Regions from separate parts of the Exiguobacterium sp. S22-S28 genome, predicted to be linked through region 4. Evidence: predicted binding sites of a transcription regulator. Region 4 holds the regulator's gene; each other region holds the start of a gene.

The links. Region 4 encodes LexA, which represses DNA repair genes until DNA is damaged. Its sites were predicted from a motif close to CGAACATATGTTCG; they were not measured.
Region 1: the regulator LexA is predicted to act here: its motif matches at 1,973-1,986, upstream of ACHA8N_RS04025 (NUMOD4 domain-containing protein).
Region 2: the regulator LexA is predicted to act here: its motif matches at 1,859-1,872, upstream of ACHA8N_RS00765 (YolD-like family protein).
Region 3: the regulator LexA is predicted to act here: its motif matches at 3,085-3,098, upstream of ACHA8N_RS03370 (Y-family DNA polymerase).

The regions. Positions count from the first base shown of each region.
Region 1 is NZ_JBHFFC010000014.1:155,684-160,193, forward strand. It holds gene ACHA8N_RS04020 (methyl-accepting chemotaxis protein) at 1-1,339, shown strand, start outside; gene ACHA8N_RS04025 (NUMOD4 domain-containing protein) at 1,384-1,908, opposite strand; gene ACHA8N_RS04030 (DEAD/DEAH box helicase family protein) at 2,045-2,629, shown strand; gene ACHA8N_RS04035 (hypothetical protein) at 2,626-2,922, shown strand; gene ACHA8N_RS04040 (hypothetical protein) at 3,160-3,486, opposite strand; gene ACHA8N_RS04045 (DNA alkylation repair protein) at 3,483-4,510, opposite strand, start outside.
Region 2 is NZ_JBHFFC010000004.1:13,296-17,805, forward strand. It holds gene ACHA8N_RS00750 (ParA family protein) at 1-171, opposite strand, end outside; gene ACHA8N_RS00755 (recombinase family protein) at 181-738, opposite strand; gene ACHA8N_RS00760 (hypothetical protein) at 1,024-1,452, shown strand; gene ACHA8N_RS00765 (YolD-like family protein) at 1,494-1,838, opposite strand; gene ACHA8N_RS00770 (Fic/DOC family protein) at 1,993-2,664, opposite strand; gene ACHA8N_RS00775 (hypothetical protein) at 2,679-2,876, opposite strand; gene ACHA8N_RS00780 (hypothetical protein) at 2,945-3,454, opposite strand; gene ACHA8N_RS00785 (lysozyme family protein) at 3,454-4,510, opposite strand, start outside.
Region 3 is NZ_JBHFFC010000014.1:20,350-24,859, reverse strand. It holds gene ACHA8N_RS03385 (heavy metal translocating P-type ATPase) at 1-313, shown strand, start outside; gene ACHA8N_RS03380 (ZIP family metal transporter) at 431-1,243, opposite strand; gene ACHA8N_RS03375 (YolD-like family protein) at 1,313-1,642, opposite strand; gene ACHA8N_RS03370 (Y-family DNA polymerase) at 1,626-2,951, opposite strand; gene ACHA8N_RS03365 (pentapeptide repeat-containing protein) at 3,157-3,807, shown strand; gene ACHA8N_RS03360 (MBL fold metallo-hydrolase) at 3,863-4,510, opposite strand, start outside.
Region 4 is NZ_JBHFFC010000026.1:204,761-209,270, forward strand. It holds gene ACHA8N_RS07700 (YneB family resolvase-like protein) at 1-556, opposite strand, end outside; gene yneA (cell division suppressor protein YneA) at 602-889, opposite strand; gene lexA (transcriptional repressor LexA) at 1,099-1,713, shown strand; gene ACHA8N_RS07715 (metal-binding protein) at 1,744-2,214, shown strand; gene ACHA8N_RS07720 (MIP/aquaporin family protein) at 2,401-3,105, shown strand; gene glpK (glycerol kinase GlpK) at 3,145-4,510, shown strand, end outside.

The sequences.
Region 1 (4,510 bases), on a different contig from region 4:
CACAGCCCTTCAACCGTTGAAGTTGACGGCGCAACAGAAAAAAGACGTGACACAACAATTAAAACAAGCACGCGTGACGACATTTACAAGCAACGACCGGTTTATTCTCGCGATGTCGATTCCCGAAGTGAATGATGTCCTGTTTTTATCGGTCGATCAGGAACGGTTGGTCGCGCCTGCCAAGGCACTAGCGATGAAGTTAGGCATCCTCGGGATTGTTGTCCTCTGTTTTGTCAGTCTGCTGATCCGGGCCCGTATCAAAAAACAACTGGCTCCGCTGTCCGTCTTGTCCTTGAAGATTGAAGAGGCCTATGCACGACGCACCTATCAGCCGATCAGCATCAAGACGACGACGTTTGAATTACAGCAATTGACGCACCAATACAACCAACTGATGCAACAAGTCGGCAGTTTGACACAAGAAATCGCGATTGCGAGTGAACGGCTGGAGGCGACCCAACCCGGTTTTTCGTCCCAACTCGCCTCGATTGATGAATCCGTCCTCGCCGTCCATCAAGTGGCGACGTCATTGACAGAGCAGTCGACGCAGATGGAACAGATCATCACGGAATCGGGGCAACTGTTGACGACCTCGATCGAGGCGCTCGCGACGATGGACGAATCGATCCAGACGAGCCACCAACGCGTCAGCTCCTTTAATGAGGAAGCGACGACGAGTCATCGGATTCTCGAATCGTTGCAACAGGATACGACGCTGTTGCGGACCCTGTCCGTCAATGCGTCACATTCGCTGGAAGAAGCGACCGGACGCAATCAACAAATGCACGAATCGATCCGCTACATCCAACAAGTGGCGGAGGCGACACGCCGCTTATCGCTGAATGCGTTGATCGAAGCGACACGGGCGGGTGAAGAAGGTCGTGGTTTCGTCATCGTCGCAAAAGAAGTCGAGTCACTCGCCCTCGACATCAAACGGAGCATCGATCACATCAATCAGGCGAACCGGGACCTGACGGCCAGCATCGGACAAATCGAACAAGATGTCGTCCAGATGACGACCCAAATCGAGACGACACACGAACAACTTACACTGAGCACCCGACGGATTGCTTCCGTCCTCGATCATGCGGAACAGATTGAAGCCGCGCTCGTCCAGGTCGAGACGGACCGCACACTCGTGTATTCTTTACAACCGCGGATTCGGGAACATTTTCAACTGATTGAAACGATTCTGTTTGAACTGACCCACTACAGTCAATCCCTTGAAGCAAACATGCAGGCCAACAGTGCCCGCCAACAGGAATTGAAACAGCATGGTCACATCATCGGCGAACAAATCGAGTCCCTCAACCGGACGATTGTCGGTCCGTCGCATTAAAGACAAACAGACCCTGTGCCTCAAGCACAGGGTCTGTTTATTGCTTAACTAATATACTGTGCTTCTTTTTTATCGATAATGTTGCGAATCCGGTTCTCCGTCACCTGATACGTCAACGCCAACCGGCGAATCGAAAGCCCGGTTTGATACCGACGCCGAATGTCCCGAATCTGCCGAGGTGATAATTCAACATGTTGCGTCAATAACAGGTCGAACTCGTCGAGGAGCGATGCGTACGCTTGAGTCGTCGACGGTTTGACGGTCAGATTATCAATCTGATCGTTTACGCGATCACCGTCCGCCCGGATAATCCGGTCGTGCGTGGCCTCGGGATCGAGAAACGCCTTAGCGACAAGCTCGGCGATATAAAACCGTTCCCCGCGTCCTTGTTTATACAACGTCACTTTCCGGTAGCCTTCTTGATTGATCCGTGGGCGCAACACGACACCTTGCCGTCGTTGTTTAACACCACGACTCGTCTCGATGATCCGGTCGAGCGACCGGACGTTCCCTGATGTTGAGACTTGATACATGCCTGCATAGCCCTGTACTGCCTTCCAATGTTCCATATAATCAATGACCTCCATTCGGTCCTAAAACGACAACATTTCTTACTGTCATTATACCATTTAACGAACAAACGTTCTAATGTGAACACTCCGTTTTTCTATGCTAGTATTAACAAAAAAAGGAAGAGGTGTCAGGATGAAGTTTGTTATGTTACTTGGTCCGCAAGCGGTCGGCAAAATGACGATCGGTCAGGAACTCGAACAAAAAACGGGCATGAAATTATTCCATAACCATCAGACGATCGACTTGTTACATCCGTATTTTGATTTCACGAAACCGGCGCATCATAAGCTGAAGGACTTGATCCGGCGGGAAATGTTCAAGGAAATGGCGGTCAGTGATCTCGAAGGGGTGATCTTTACGTTTTTGTGCTTGTTTGGCGTCGAAGACGGCGGCATCGAATTCATCGAAGAGACCGTTCAACTGTTTGAAGAAGCCGGCGCCGAAGTCTTCATCATTGAACTGGAAGCTGAACTGTCCACCCGTCTGACCCGGAACCAGACCGAGAACCGTTTACTCCATAAGTTCACGAAACGGGACATCGCTGCGTCGGAAGCCAACTTGCTTGAAACCGCCGAACAGTACCGGACGCATTCACTCCCGGGAGAACTGCCGTATCCCAACTATCTCCGCCTCGATACCGAGGGGCGTTCGGCCGGCAAAAGTGCCGAAACGATTTGCCGACACTTTAACTGGTCAACGAAGCTGGTTGAACAATGAACCAATCCAAACAAACGTATTTTCCAGTGTTCTTGACGCTCGGTTTGCTGCTGTTTAATATGTTGACGTCCTATTTACTGAGCGGACGGTTTTTCCCGAATCTCAGCCTGTGGGTGCCGATTGGTCTCAACATCTTGGTCGGACTCGGGTATATCGTTTCGCTAGTGCTTGGTCTCCGGTCGACAAATAACTACGTTAAATGGTTCAGTATTTTCGCGAACATTGCTTTTTTACTGTCGTTATCGGTCATCACTTTTTTGTTGTTGCTCGCAAACGGCATTTCAGAACCGTAATCCCAACACGAAAAACCGTCTCTTCAGAAGCACGTTTTCTGAGGAGACGGTTTTATTTTTTCCTAGTCAAAAGAATCGTCGACTCTACTCGACTTCTACAGGAAAAGGAAGCGTGCTTCCGTCAGGAACAGGCGAGACCCGGTCGTCAGGGGACGACCGAGGCTTGCGTTCCGCCTGAGAAAAGCGAGCGGAGGAAAGATGCTTCTTGGCTCACTTTGTTTCATGATTTTCCCCACTTCAATGCATCAAGTCACGCCGAAAGACCGGTCCGTCCCCATGAAACCCATTTCGGAGCCAAACCGCTGCTTCTCCGTCCTGTCCGATCACGAACGGCAATAACAACGTCCGGGCCAGATATGCGACGATGACGGTCAACGCTTCTTCGATATAGCCCGCCCGGTCGGTCGGATCAATTGCGTCATAGCTGAGTTGCCGACCGCTGAACTGAATCGTTGCAATCTGTTGTTTGTCCCGTGTCTGCAGTGTCCAGACACAACCGTCCGTCATATCGGTTGCGGTAATAAACAAGCGGGACGTCGTAAAATCCGGATGGCGACCGTTCATTCTGTTTCCTCCTCTACGTCAAAAGCTGCCGTCGCGTATGCTTCACCGTTAATCAAAATCGTCAGCTGGTGCGTACCCGGATAATGGACCCGCGTCGTCAAGTTCCGGAACGACTGTCGTTTCGTAAACGTCTCCCGTCCAATCACTTGCCGTTCACTGATCCGAAAGACCTTTTGACTCGTCCCCCGCTTTTTGACATAGTCGATGGCATATTCGATCCGCAGGACTTGCGGTTCGGTTGTCGCAAGGGTAAACGTAAACGTCAGTTCCCCGCCAATCGGCAATGTGGGTGTCACTGTCAGTTCGTCGACCGTCACCGTCCCCCGCGTGACGAGACCAAACGCTTTCAAGACGTCCGGATGTCCTTGTTTCAGGAGTGTCCGTGAGGCATGCCGTAAAATCCAGTCCGTATGCGGATGGGTCCCGAGCTGTTCCAATCGTTCAATGACGAGTTCCGGATGGGTCTTCGCGATATCGTTTAAATGATTGGCGACACTTTTGCGGACGTAAAGCGCCTCGTCCTGCAGCAAGTCATCTAAAATCGGCAGAACCGGACTTGGATCAGCAATCAATGCCGGTATCCGTTGTCCCCACGGTAGGCGCGGACGGGTTCCTTCTGACGCCAGGCGCCGGACGTGCTCGTCACTCGACTGACTCCACCGAACGGCGAGTTCTAAAAACCGCTCTTGATCTTCGAGCAGAAACCGCCGGACGGCAAACTCTGACGTCGAGTGCCGGGTCAACCGTTCCAGTGCTATCATTGCCCGGTCCCAGGTATCACTCGGCGCATAGACTTCGATGTAGTCCGGAAAAACGATGCCCGGCAGTCCCGGAAACTCCGGAGCGATCGTTTCGAGGTGCGTCGCCGCTTGCTCAAAGTCAGCCGGCATATATCGCTCGAGCTCGGTTGCAATCCGGCGGACCCGTTGCTTAAACGCCAGCTCCTCCCAGTCTCCTTGTTGCACGACGTCTCTAAAGTCCGGTGCCTGCACCGCTTCCCCCAATCGATTCAACCAGTCTGGTG
Region 2 (4,510 bases), on a different contig from region 4:
TAATAAATCCGGGTTTTGGCCAAACGTTACGGCCACATCTGATTGTATGTCCATATCCACGATTAAGACTTTTTTATCAATTAAAGAGAGTTGACCAGCAAGGTTTGTCGTCATGGAGGTTTTCAATACCCCACCCTTATTACTTATGACTGCAATTACTTCTCCAGGCATCATTACACCTCATACTTCCTCAGCTTTTTTTTGGCGGTACTTATAGAACGTAGGTGGTTTCAGTGGCAAGACATTACAAATGTCCTTTACAGTCATTCCAGCTTCAAACATCATGTTAGCCTTATCAATGACTGATTGATCAATCGGCTTTCTACCACCGACTCTCCCTCTACTTCTTGCTGCAGCTAATCCTGCTTTAGTTCGCTCAATTGTTAATTCCCTCTCCATTTCTGCAAGACCTGCCATAATCGTGAAATACAGCTTACCAGCTGGTGTATTTGTATCAACGCCTAAAGTAAGTATTTTCAGTCCCACACCGTTTTCCTCTAACCACTCTGATAACTCGAGTAACTTTTTGGTTTGACGACCTAAACGATCTAACTTCCAAACAACCAACGTATCTCCAGGACGTAAATAATTTAAACAAGCTTCAAACTCTGGACGTTCTTTTACTGAGCTCTTCTTTTCTTCAAAAATCTTTTCACAGCCGGCCGCCTTAACTGCGTCAAGTTGCAACTCTAAATTTTGTTCAATGGTCGATACTCTAACATATCCAATGTTCGCCATCTAGACACCTCCTGTTTTTTTGTTTGCTCGAGCAAACAACGATCTCGTTACGAGGGGTTTTTTTATATAAAACGCTAAATTAACTTAATAAATAGACATTGATTAATATACGAGAAAATATAAGACTTTCCTGCTTATTATACTAAATTTATTGGCGTATAAGTTTTTTATATTAAACGACCGTTTTATATAAAGAAAAAAACAACTGGATATTATTTAAAGTCTTAAAGGACTTTAGTGTATAATTTGGTTAATCAATACAGTAAACGATATGGAGGAAATTAAATGTCTGCTAAATCTATGTATATTAGCTTTTTAAATGATGCAACAACTTCTATGGCCAAAGTGAATAAGGTTCCGGATTCAGATTACTTAACATATTTCACATCAAATGGAATTGTCGTAGGAAGAGAAGAAATAATTGATCCTATAGAATACGACGATATTGATGGATTGCAAAAAGGTGTAGTGACACTTTTGGAAGAGAAGTCACCTGTATCTTCAGTTTTAATCGCATCTAGCCTCTATAAACATCATGCAAGTAAAGACAATCAATCTGATAGCAACAGTGACCTGCAAATTATTACCTTAAGGGATGCTCAAGTTTTGACAGCTCAAAATATTGTTATCAACTGTGAACAATTTGTTCTATTCACAGACCAAGTTGTAGGAGTCGTCTCAGGAAAGCTCGATTTGAACCAATTTAAGGCATGACAAAAAAACCTCCTGGTATAGGAGGTTTTTTTCACCTATTTTTAGAAATCCTCCAACAACTCTATCCCAACAATCCTTTCAAAAGTGACTTTTCCTGTATTAGTTTGTTTTCCAAGTAATTTCACACATCGTTCAAGGTAATCTATCTTTTGTACGTATCCTTTACAAAATTTAATATCACCAGAAATATTGTCATAATACATTATTTTTATTTGATTACCATTAAATAATGCTTCGTTGATTACTTCCTCATAAACAAACATCATTTGCTCATCCATCTCTGGCATCGAGATCTTTTGCTTTTCTTTATAGTACTCATATAACAATGCTTTATGTTCCGGCATGAGAAATGGTATCCACTTTAAGTTACCTCGATCTTTGTACATTTTACGCCCTCCTTAAAATAAGAATATATGTTCTTATAATAACCTTTTTTAATTGACTAAAAACACCCCTTTGATTATTCACAATAAAAAGGCTAAGTCATTTACTTCAAAAGAAGTTTCGACTTAGCCTTTTGTCTTTAACTCTATTTTTTATTCATCTTTCTAAATCATAATTGTTTTTGGTTACATTTGTTGAAATGATACTTTTACTATTTATATGTGGTTGCTCAGATTGGCTCTTAAAGTGTTTGGTTACAATCACCTCTTCAAAGACTTTCTTTAGAGGTCTTCCAGTTCCATTTACTGACTCAATCGTTACTTCAAGTAATTTCTTAGAGTCTATCTTTTCCAACTGGAGAGAGTAACCCAGCTTATCTGCTACTTTTTCAATAAATATTCTCTGTGTACGTCCGTTCCCTTCTCGGAACGGATGGATCATATTAAGTTCACCATAATAATAAGCTAATTTTTCACCTATGTTATTGGACGTAATAGATTTCGAGGTGATATCCCTATTTAGCTTTGTAACTAAATCTTCAAGTGCAGCTGGTACATACAGAGCATTAGCAAACATCGTTTTTCCTTTAACGATGTTCACCGTTCTATACTCACCGGCCCAATCATATACATCATCAAATAAGTTTTTATGAATCTTTTTTATCAAAGAAGCATCTAGCTTTAAATTCGGAGTAGCTATCAATTCGCTTTGTAGTTTAATCCATCCACGAATCGTAGACCTCTTCTCTAAAATCTCCAACTTTCTAGGATCTTTTTCGCCAAATTTATTCTTCAATACACCATCTTGAGAATAAGGATCTGCGCTCAATGTGTTCCCTCCCCTTACGTGTTAGAAGATATTTCTTTTAATTTTTCATCATAGTAAGCATCAATTTCTTCAGTAGGATCTAATCCTAGTGACAACATCTCTTTGATTTTCTTTACTAAATCTTCTTCGATTGGCAATCCTTCTGCTGCAGAAGAAGCTAAAAAACCTGGTAATAGTTCAAGCATTTTATCGGCATTTTGGAGTTTTTTCATGTATATCTCCTCCTTGTTTTATAGTTTAATTATATCATAAATAACTATAAAACACGATTGTTTATTGCTTAATCCGTGACTATTTTAGTGATTATTAAACCTTTATCGTTATATAAAAGCTTTACCTCATATTTTTTTTCTTTAGCCGTAGTGAATTCAAATAAAACTTCAGTATTACTCTCAACCTCCTTTATTTGTTTTATCTTATACTCCTTCACGAAGCCATATGGTTTCACCTTATCCATAATTAATTGATCCATCTCTTCTGGGCTCTCTCCATTTGGACCTTCAATTATTTCAGGTGCTCCCTTTACTCCAAAGGCTTCAGGTGAGAAGTAGCTAAATAAAGAATATCCATCTACGACCGATTTTCCGAACTCTTCAGCCCTACTCTTTACATTCACTTCAGGAAGTTCATGTAAAAATGTAGAGAGGGGCTCTTGAGACTCATTATTAGCAGTCTCAACCTCTTGTTTTTCATGTCTTATGTCACCAATTTTTACTGCAGCTGTAATGATTAAGGTAGTCGTCACAATAAACGTACCGATTAAAATCAAAATAAAACGTTTGTACCCCATCAAAACAGCCCCTTTACTACTAGTTCTGGATTAATTGCATTCTTTTTATCGACAGTCCAAGCTGGAGAGTGCACTTCAAAGTGTAAATGTGGGAAAGTGGACCATGGAACACCAGGTGTATTTCCTACCATTCCGATCTTTTGACCTTGCTTGACACTCATTCCTTCTTCAACCAAAGGCGTATAGGCTAAATGAGCATATACCGACTCAAAACTTTTTCCTTTCACCTTGTGCTTGATATACACGACATTTCCGTAAGAAGATGAGTATTGTGATCTAGTTACTTTGCCTGCAGCAATCGAATAGATTCCAATTTTCCCTTCATCTGCCCAAGAATGAACGTTCAAATCAACACCTGCATGCCAGGCTGGCGATCTGAATTGGTGCCAAGTACCTTTAGTGTAGGTATCTTTTGGCATAGGTGAAATGAAATCCCCCTTACCCGCAATGAAATCTCCACCCATTGAATCACAAGATGCTTTACCAGGGTTGTTATAATACTTCAACACCATCATGGCGTGTTGAGGTGTTCCGTGTACCCCATCATTACATCCTAATTGAGATGGATGTGACGAACACCAGTATTTAGAAAACTCTTGTGCTTTCTCAAGTGTATATTTGTTTCCGTGTGACTTAATCCAAGGTAGGAAAGCAGCACCAAAGTTATAGGTTTGAACTGCGATCATCATGTCACCGCCAGCCTTTTGTATCGATGCTTTCCATTCTTGTACACCTGCCTGAATTGAGTATTCAGCATCTTGAATACCATTAGGTCCTTTAGGATATCGCGTATTATACGGTCCTTCTGAAGATTGCAGTGGATCCGTTCCCATCCCTGAACTTTCTTGTTGCATCATGGCCATGAGCCATCCTGTGTACTGTTCTACACCATATTTCTTTGCATATTTTTCAATAAGTGACTTATAGCCCTTTACGTTATCTGTAACGCCTTTAGCACTGCCTCCAGGAGCTACGTCACCAATACAAAGACCAATTCCTCCTGATACTGATTGAAGATCAGGATACATCTCCATGAGCATCCCACTATCCAGAATA
Region 3 (4,510 bases), on a different contig from region 4:
CATCAACGACGCACCGGTTCTGACACGGGCCGATGTCGGCATCGCGATGGGCGGACTTGGCAGTGACGTCGCGATTGAAGCGGCAGACGTCGTCTTAATGACGGATGAACCGAAGCAACTGGTGGAAGCGATCCACGTCGCGCGTGCCACCCGGAAAATCGTCTATCAGAACATCATCTTTGCGCTCGGTGTCAAAGGAGTTTTCTTACTCCTCGGTGCCTTCGGGATTGCGACGATGTGGGAAGCAGTATTTGCAGACGTCGGTGTGACCGTTCTTGCGGTCTTGAATGCCATGCGGATTTTACGGAAGTGATGTTTTTTAAATAAGACAAGGGTGGCAGAATTGTAATCTGCCACCCTTGTCTTTGTAGACGCTGACTTTTGAGTCAGCGTCTTATTTTAATGCGTAGAAAACAATCAGCAAAAGAGATCAGCCTAATGCGACGTCAAGAATCATCATCACGGTGAATCCGACCATTAACCCGAGTGTGGCCAAGTCTGAGCCGTTTTCCGCCTGTGATTCAGGAATCAATTCTTCGACAACGACAAAGATCATCGCACCGGCAGCGAAAGCCAACGCATACGGTAACAGCGGTTGAATGAAGAAGACGGCAGCTGCACCGATCATGGCGGCAATCGGTTCGACGATTGCGGACAACTGTCCATAATTGAAGGCACGCCGGCGTGACATGCCTTCACCACGAAGCGGAATCGACAAGGCCGCCCCTTCCGGCATGTTTTGAATCCCGATCCCAAGCGCGAGTGTCAATGCGCCGGCGACTGTCGCCCCGTCCATGTTGAGCGCGGCTGCACCAAAGGCAACACCAATCGCTAAACCTTCCGGGATGTTGTGTAAAGTAATCGCGAGAAACAATAAGGTCGTCTTTTTTAAACCGGTCGACGGACCTTCGGCTGTTTCAAGCGGAGCAGACAGATGAAGATGGGGGGTGACGAAGTCAAGCAGCCGGACGAAGAAGCCACCCGCCAGAAAGCCGAGCGCCGCCGGTAACCAGGCAATCCCGCCATCTTTTTCCGTAAACTCGATCGCCGGGGCGAGCAGGGACCAAAAGGAAGCGGCAATCATGACGCCGGCGGCAAAACCAAGCATCATGTTCATGACGCGTTTTTCAATGGTCGTAAAAACAAATACAAGTGCTGCACCAAGTGCAGTCAGTCCCCAAGTCATCATACCGGCAAGTAACGCCTGCAGGACGACGGGGAGTCCGATGAACCAATCCATCATCTACATCATTCCTTCTTTCAATCACGATTCGTAAAATAAGTGCGCGAGGTACGATGCCTCCTGTCTCTTCTACCCGTTTTCAATCCGAACAATTCCCGCAAACGGAATTTGAATCCGTGAAGCTCCACGCAGAACGACATACGCGTGTTCACGATGAATGTGTTCGATGAAACCGGATGTCGTGACGTAACCTCTTTCACTATAATACGTGATTTCCAACTCGTTTCCTTCTATTAACGCTTCTTCAAGCAGGAACTGCCATGGATACTGCAATTGTTCATCGATGACCGGAAAATCAATCCGATGTTTTTCGAGATAATACGCTTTGAGCAGTTGAACGTGTTCCGGCATCAGAAACGGAATCCATTTGAGATTTCCGCGGTCACGGTAACGTGTCATGCAGGTCACCTCCCGGGTGACCGCCGACGAACCGGAGCCGGCGTTTGGCGACACTCGTATCAAGGAAGGACACGGCGAGACGGATCGTTCCTTTGCCATACCGCAGATTGACACGATCCATCGCTTTTAACAACCGTTTTCTGCGCCAGACTTTTCGGTTGTCTTCAAACAGCGACAGTTGCAGTGTCCCCTGATCGGCTGTGAGCTGACCAAGTGCAACCGACAAAAAACGAATCGGCTCGCCTTCCATCCAGTTCGGTTCGAACAGTTGGAGCAGATGACGCAACAGAAGCCGTTCATCAGCGGTCGGATAGGGGAGACGGAGTTGTTTGGAAAAACCGGATCGCAAGACATGCCGGGAATAGCGGACACCCAGGTGAACCGTCCAACCGACTTGATTGGAGAAGCGGACCCGGGCCGCGACGTCACCCGCCAGTTCAGCCAGAACCAAACGGATCTGTTCATACTGGTAGTAGTCACGCATCAATGTCACACCATGTCCGATTGTTCGCTGCACAGCAGGTTCGGTCTGAAACAATGCCGTCGGATCGATCGTCGTCGGTGAACTGTCAATGCCCCATGCGTGATGCCACAGTTCGGCTCCGAGCACACCAAACCGTTCATGAAGGTCTTCGACACGGGAGGCCGCCAAATCGCCGATCGTTTCGATGCCGAGTGCCAGCAAGTGCTGTTCCATCTTTTGACCGACGCCCCACATCTTTCGAATCGGAAAGTCGTGTAACAGCCGGGAGACATCTGCGTAGCCGCACCGTGCGATACCTTCGCGTTTTCCGAGTAAATCGAGGACCAGTTTCGCGACGACATTGTTTGGACCGATGCCGATGCGGACCGGAATGCCGGTTTGCTCCCAAATGGCGCTTTGAATGGCCTTGGCGGTTTCATCGTCTGTCCCGAAAAGACGTTCCGTTCCGGTCATGTCGATAAAGTTTTCATCGATGGAATAGATGCGGATGGCATCGGGCGGAGCGAATTGATGCAACACATCAAGCACTTCGATTGATGTTTTCATATAGGCCAGCATTTGCGGCTCGACGAGCAGGATCTGCTTCCGCTCCCGGATCGGCAATTGTTCGATCTGATAAAGGCGGCTGGCCGTCTTGATTCCAAGTTTTTTTAAAGCCGGACTGGCTGCTAAGACGACGGATCCGGAACGTTTTAAGTCAGAGACGACAGCCAGTTTCGTTGTAAGTGGAGGTAAGTTCCGATACCGGCATTCACAACTGGCATAAAATGAGACACTGTCGATGCAGAAAATGCGTCGATCCGGAAAGGGGCTTTCAGGATACACAGCAAACACTCCTCTTTCATTAAAAGAACGTTTGTTCTTATTTTTAATTTGACTATATCATGGTCTCAATGGGTCTCAAATCAAAAATCCAAAAAAGAGTTAATGCGGTAGAGAAGAAAACGGGACAAATAGACGACCGCTTGTTCGCCAATCTTTGATACACTGGTGAAGGCAGAACTAGTGTAAAAGGAAGAAGGGGACTTGAATGAAAAAGCAACAGCTGATTCAGTTACCGGAGTTACCGAGTCGTTTGACGCCGGAAAGATTTGCGGACGTCGAAATCGATGACCCGTACCTGTACCAAACGATTTATGAAAAAGAGACGTTGCCGATCGAGTTGACGGACCGGTTGGATGCCAACCAAGTCTGCTTTCGGAATGTTTCGTTCGCGGGTCTCGTCTTTGAACGGGCGACGTTTGAAAACGTTCGGTTTGAACAGTGTGATTTGACGGGGTGTCAATTTCAGGACAGCCGTTTCCATCGTGTCGTCTTTGAGGATTGTCGTTTGACCGGCGTCCAATTTGAAACGAACACGATTGACCATGTGACAATCAAAGGATGTCAGGCAAATTATGCGCAAATCATCCGCACGGCATTACGTCATGTCGCGATTGAACAGACGGCGATGCGGGAGAGTCATTTTTTCGAGATGAAACCGATCGACTTACGGTTCGATGAGGTCGATTTGACGGAGAGTCAATGGGTGGAGACCGCGTTGCAGGGACTTGATCTGCGGCACGCCGATCTGTCCGGTCTGACAATCGACCCGCGGTTTCTGCCGGGGGCGATCGTCACGGAAAGTCAGGCGATTACGTTCGCACGATTACTGGGACTCGTCATTCCAAGCCACGACTAAAAAAACGAAGTCCATTTTCCGGGATCAGACCGGAATGGTGGACTTCGTTTTTATTTTAGAAAGAAATCGTTTCGCCGTCATCCGGAATGAGGAAATGAGCGGACAGATGATGGGCAGCCAGGAAATCAGCAATCATGTCACGGCGCAGCAAACAATGATTGACGGATTCGAGGTGCGAGACGATGATCGTCGCCTCAGCGGCGGCTTGATGAACAGCGAGTAAATCGCGCTGGGACATCGTAATCGGCTCACCGGTCAGGAATTGAGCGGCACCGCTGTTGACGACGATGATGTCAGGCGCATACTGTTCAATGGCGGTTTCGACCTCATTACACCAAATCGCATCGCCGGTGATGTAGAGTGTCGGCTCGTCGGGGTGCGTCAAGACGATGCCGGAGACCGTTCCCATCCGTTGACCGATTTCACCGACCCCGTGTTGCCCTGATGTGTGAGAGACACGGATGTCGCCAAGCGTCAATCCATTCTCAAACGATGAGACGTTCGTGAATCCGGCTTCGCGGATTGTCGTTGCGTCCGCTTCATTTTGGGCGTAAAGCGGAATTTGTTTTGGCAAAAGCTCCTTCGCCGCTTCATCAAAGTGGTCGGCATGAAGATGCGTCACGAAAATCGCATCGGGATCAAGTAACGTTGAAATGTCGACCGGTAAGTCGACGAGCGGATTCGGAACGGCATTTGGCGTTTG
Region 4 (4,510 bases):
TATCAGCAAATGTCAGACCCAAGTCACGTAATCGGACGATTTCTTCAATCGGGACTTCTTTCCGGCTGCGTCCGGCATTCTCACCTTGCCGGTTAAGGTTCTGTTCGGGACGGAAACCATTTTCAACTGCCCGTCGCATACCGCGGGCAATTTTTGCATTATGCAATTTCCGCTGGTATTCCTCGACGAGCGAGACGATTTCAAGGACCATCGCCTCGGCATCAGCCAATTTATATTCGCCGTCTGATTCCATCGTCATCAGTTGGACCTGATGCTTTTGGAACGTGTGTAAAATCGCGATTTTGGCATTTCCACGCCCGATGCGGGTATCATCCGTCACGAGGACGGCATCCACTGCCTGGCGGGTGACGTAATCGAGGACGGACAACATGCCCTCCCGATCGACATCGTAACCACTTTCTTTTTCCGTGATGATATCCACGACTTCAAATCCTTTTGTTGCAGCGAGTCCCGACAGTTCTGATCTTTGCCGCTCAAGCGAGCTATCCTGTGCTTCTTTTTCCGTCGAGACGCGACAGTAGATTACGACTCTCATACTACTTCACACCCCTGTTCGTTCAATGACAACTTTTACATTTTGTCATTGTTGCGCGATTGGTACAACGATTTTGTTTTTCGAAATGACATGAGTCGTCTTCAGTTCATTGTTCTCAATCAACCATTCGACATATTCTTGATCAGTCATCGAACCGTCATTGTAGACTTCAGCGACTTGTTCAACTGTCGCATTTTGATCGACCGTAACAGAAGCGGTCAGGAGTTGATCGACCTTTTCATCCGGCCGGGGTGTTAAGAGGAAAAGAATGAAAGCAAGGCTAAGCGTATAAAAAACAATGGAAAAGGCATGGGTACGAATCGTATGCATCATGATAAATCCCTCCAATTAAAAATGATTTAGAATAGATGTTCTCGGAACAATTGTTCGCATAACTCATCTTAAACCAAGAACCAGTGTTCGGTCAACATAAAATGTCGAACAATTGTTTGTACGCTCATTTGTTCTATGTTATAGTGAATTTAGAAACATGTATTCCTATAACCTTCAAAAAACCATTCCGAAAAGAGGTGGCAATTCATATGCGGAAAATGTCGAAACGACAACAAGAAATCCTTGACTACATCGTTGCTCAAGTGAAACTGAAAGGGTATCCACCTTCAGTTCGTGAAATCGGTGAAGCTGTTGGTCTTGCTTCAAGCTCAACGGTACACGGTCATTTGGATCGTCTAGAAAAACGCGGACTGATTCGCCGTGACCCGACAAAGCCACGTGCGATTGAGATATTGCTTGATAAACCTGACGAAAATCACGAAGCCATCGTGCATATCCCTGTTATGGGGAAAGTCACTGCTGGTTTTCCAATCACTGCCATCGAAAATATCGAAGAGCACTTCCCTCTCCCGGCACACTACGTCGGGAATGAAAATGTCTTCATGTTAACGATTGACGGAGAATCGATGATCAATGCAGGTATTCTAGATGGTGACCGAGTCATCGTTCGTCAGCAAAATACAGCAGAGAATGGTGAAATTGTCGTTGCTATGACCGAAGATAGCGAAGCGACGGTAAAACGGTTCTTCTTAGAAGATCAACGAGTACGTCTTCAACCCGAAAATGATTCGATGGACCCGATGTATTTCGATAATGTCTCGATTCTTGGCAAGGTCATCGGCGTGTATCGGACGATTCACTAAGCGAGGGACCAGCTCTGCTGGTCTTTTTTTATGCCTTCCGGAAATGTACATGATACAGTCAATACCGTTGCTTTAGCCGGCTATGTTGCGTATTCGGTCGCAACGCAGCAAACGGATTGGCTTCCTACTGCCGTCGGTATTGCCGTCGGCACGCTCTGGCTTTCACCAGACCTCGACTTGAAGTCTGAACCTTATTATCGGCACGGACCGTTACGCGTCCTGTGGATGCCCTATGTCAAAATCATGCCGCACCGTTCCATCTGGTCGCACGGGCTGATTATCGGTGATATCATCCGACTGTTGTATAGTGCTGCTTTTGTAATCCCGCTTTTATTTTTAGCACTCTACACGAAAATTATTGAATCCAGTACGGTCGATTCATGGTTTGCAGCGATGCCTGCCTTTGTCATCGGCATCATGGTTGCCAGTACGATCCATATCGTTCTCGATCATTCCAGCAGCTTCTTTCGAACAAAAAAGAAGCGAAAAAAGCGTCGCTGAAAACCCTTCGTTCATCGTAAAAATGAACAAAGGGTTTTTTAATATCCAGCTTTCATTTTTTTAAACATAAATTAAGGAAAATTTAATTTGAAGATTTGAATTATTTGTATTGAAAACGTTATCAATTAGATGTAGGTTTAAATGGAAAGGCCAATATCTGCTTCAATCCAAAGGGAGGGTTTTTGCATGAGTAATTTTACTAGTGAGCTGATTGGAACCATGATTCTGATTTTGCTCGGGGATGGAGTCGTTGCAGGGGTTGTCTTGAAAAAGACGAAATCTGAGAACAGCGGCTGGATCGTCATCACATTTGCTTGGGGTCTCGCCGTCATGACTGCAGCCTACATCGCAGCAGCCAGTGGCGCACACCTAAATCCTGCATTGACATTGGCGCTTGCCATGAATTCCGATTTACCGTGGGCTGATGTACCTGTCTACATCGCCGGTCAATTGATCGGGGCATTCATCGGTGCCGTACTTGTTTGGCTTCATTATATGAAACATTTTGAAGCGACTGATGATCAAGCAGCAAAATTAGGCGTGTTTGCAACGGGACCTGCGATTCGTCACACACCTTCAAACTTGATTTCGGAAATCATCGGTACATTCGTCTTGGTATTCGGAATTCTGTCATTTGGTCTGACGACGTTTGGTGACGGTCTTAAACCATTGATCGTCGGTCTACTCGTCGTTGTCATCGGTCTCTCACTTGGTGGTACAACAGGGTATGCCATCAACCCGGCCCGTGACCTTGGACCGCGGATTGCCCATGCCATTTTACCGATTCCAAACAAAGGATCATCTGATTGGAGCTACTCGTGGATTCCGATTGTTGGTCCAATCGTCGGCGGCGGAGTTGCCGTTCTCCTTTATCAACTGTTACAAAACTGATTCTAGCGTTGACACCTATATCTCAAGGGGGATTTTACAATGGAAAACAAGTATATCTTAGCACTCGACCAAGGAACGACCAGCTCACGTGCCATCATCTTTGATCACGATGGTCAAATCGTCAACTCGGCACAACGGGAGTTCAAACAATACTTCCCGCAACCAGGCTGGGTAGAGCATGATGCCAATGAAATCTGGGGTTCGATCCTCGCTGTCATGGCTGACGCCCTCGGAACGGCTGATATTAAACCAAGTGAAATCGCTAGTATCGGAATTACGAACCAGCGTGAAACGACGGTCGTTTGGAACAAAGAAACAGGTAAGCCGGTCTATCACGCGCTCGTCTGGCAATCCCGTCAAACATCCGGTATCTGTGATGAGTTGAATGCACAAGGGCTCAATCAGAAATTCCGCGATAAAACAGGTTTATTGATCGATGCGTACTTCTCGGGAACAAAAGTCAAATGGATTCTCGATAACGTCGAAGGCGCACGTGAACAAGCAGAAAACGGAGAACTTCTCTTCGGTACAATCGATACGTGGCTCGTCTGGAAACTGTCCGGCGGCAAAACGCATATCACGGACTATACCAACGCATCACGAACGCTGATGTATAACATTTACGAGCAAAAATGGGATGACGAGTTGCTTGAAATCCTGACAGTTCCAAAATCGATGTTGCCGGAAGTACGTCAATCGAGCGAAGTGTATGACAATACGGTTCCGTACCACTTCTTCGGCTTTGAAGTCCCCATCGCTGGTATTGCCGGTGACCAACAAGCTGCCCTCTTCGGTCAAACATGTTTCGAACCAGGTGAAGGAAAAAACACATACGGTACAGGTTGCTTCATGCTGATGAACACCGGTGAAAAGGCTGTTTCTTCTGACCACGGTCTACTGACGACAATCGCTTGGGGTGTTGACGGTAAAGTCGAATATGCACTCGAAGGATCGATCTTCGTTGCCGGATCAGCAATTCAGTGGTTGCGCGATGGCTTACGGATGTTAAAAAACGCGAAGGATTCAGAAGGCTATGCGTTAAAAGTTGATTCAACAGAAGGCGTTTATGTCGTCCCTGCCTTCGTCGGACTCGGTGCCCCTTACTGGGATAGCGACGTTCGCGGAGCCATCTTCGGCTTAACACGTGGAACGGATAAAGAACATTTCGTCCGCGCGACACTCGAGTCACTCGCTTATCAGACACGTGATGTCTTGACAGCGATGGAAAAAGATTCAGGCATCGAACTAAAAACATTGCGTGTTGATGGTGGTGCGGTTTCAAACGACTTCTTGATGCAGTTCCAGTCAGATATTCTGGGCGTCCCAGTCGATCGTCCGGAAATCAACGAAACAACTGCCCTCGGTGCTGCTTACCTCGCAGGCTTAGCGGTTGGCTACTGGAAAG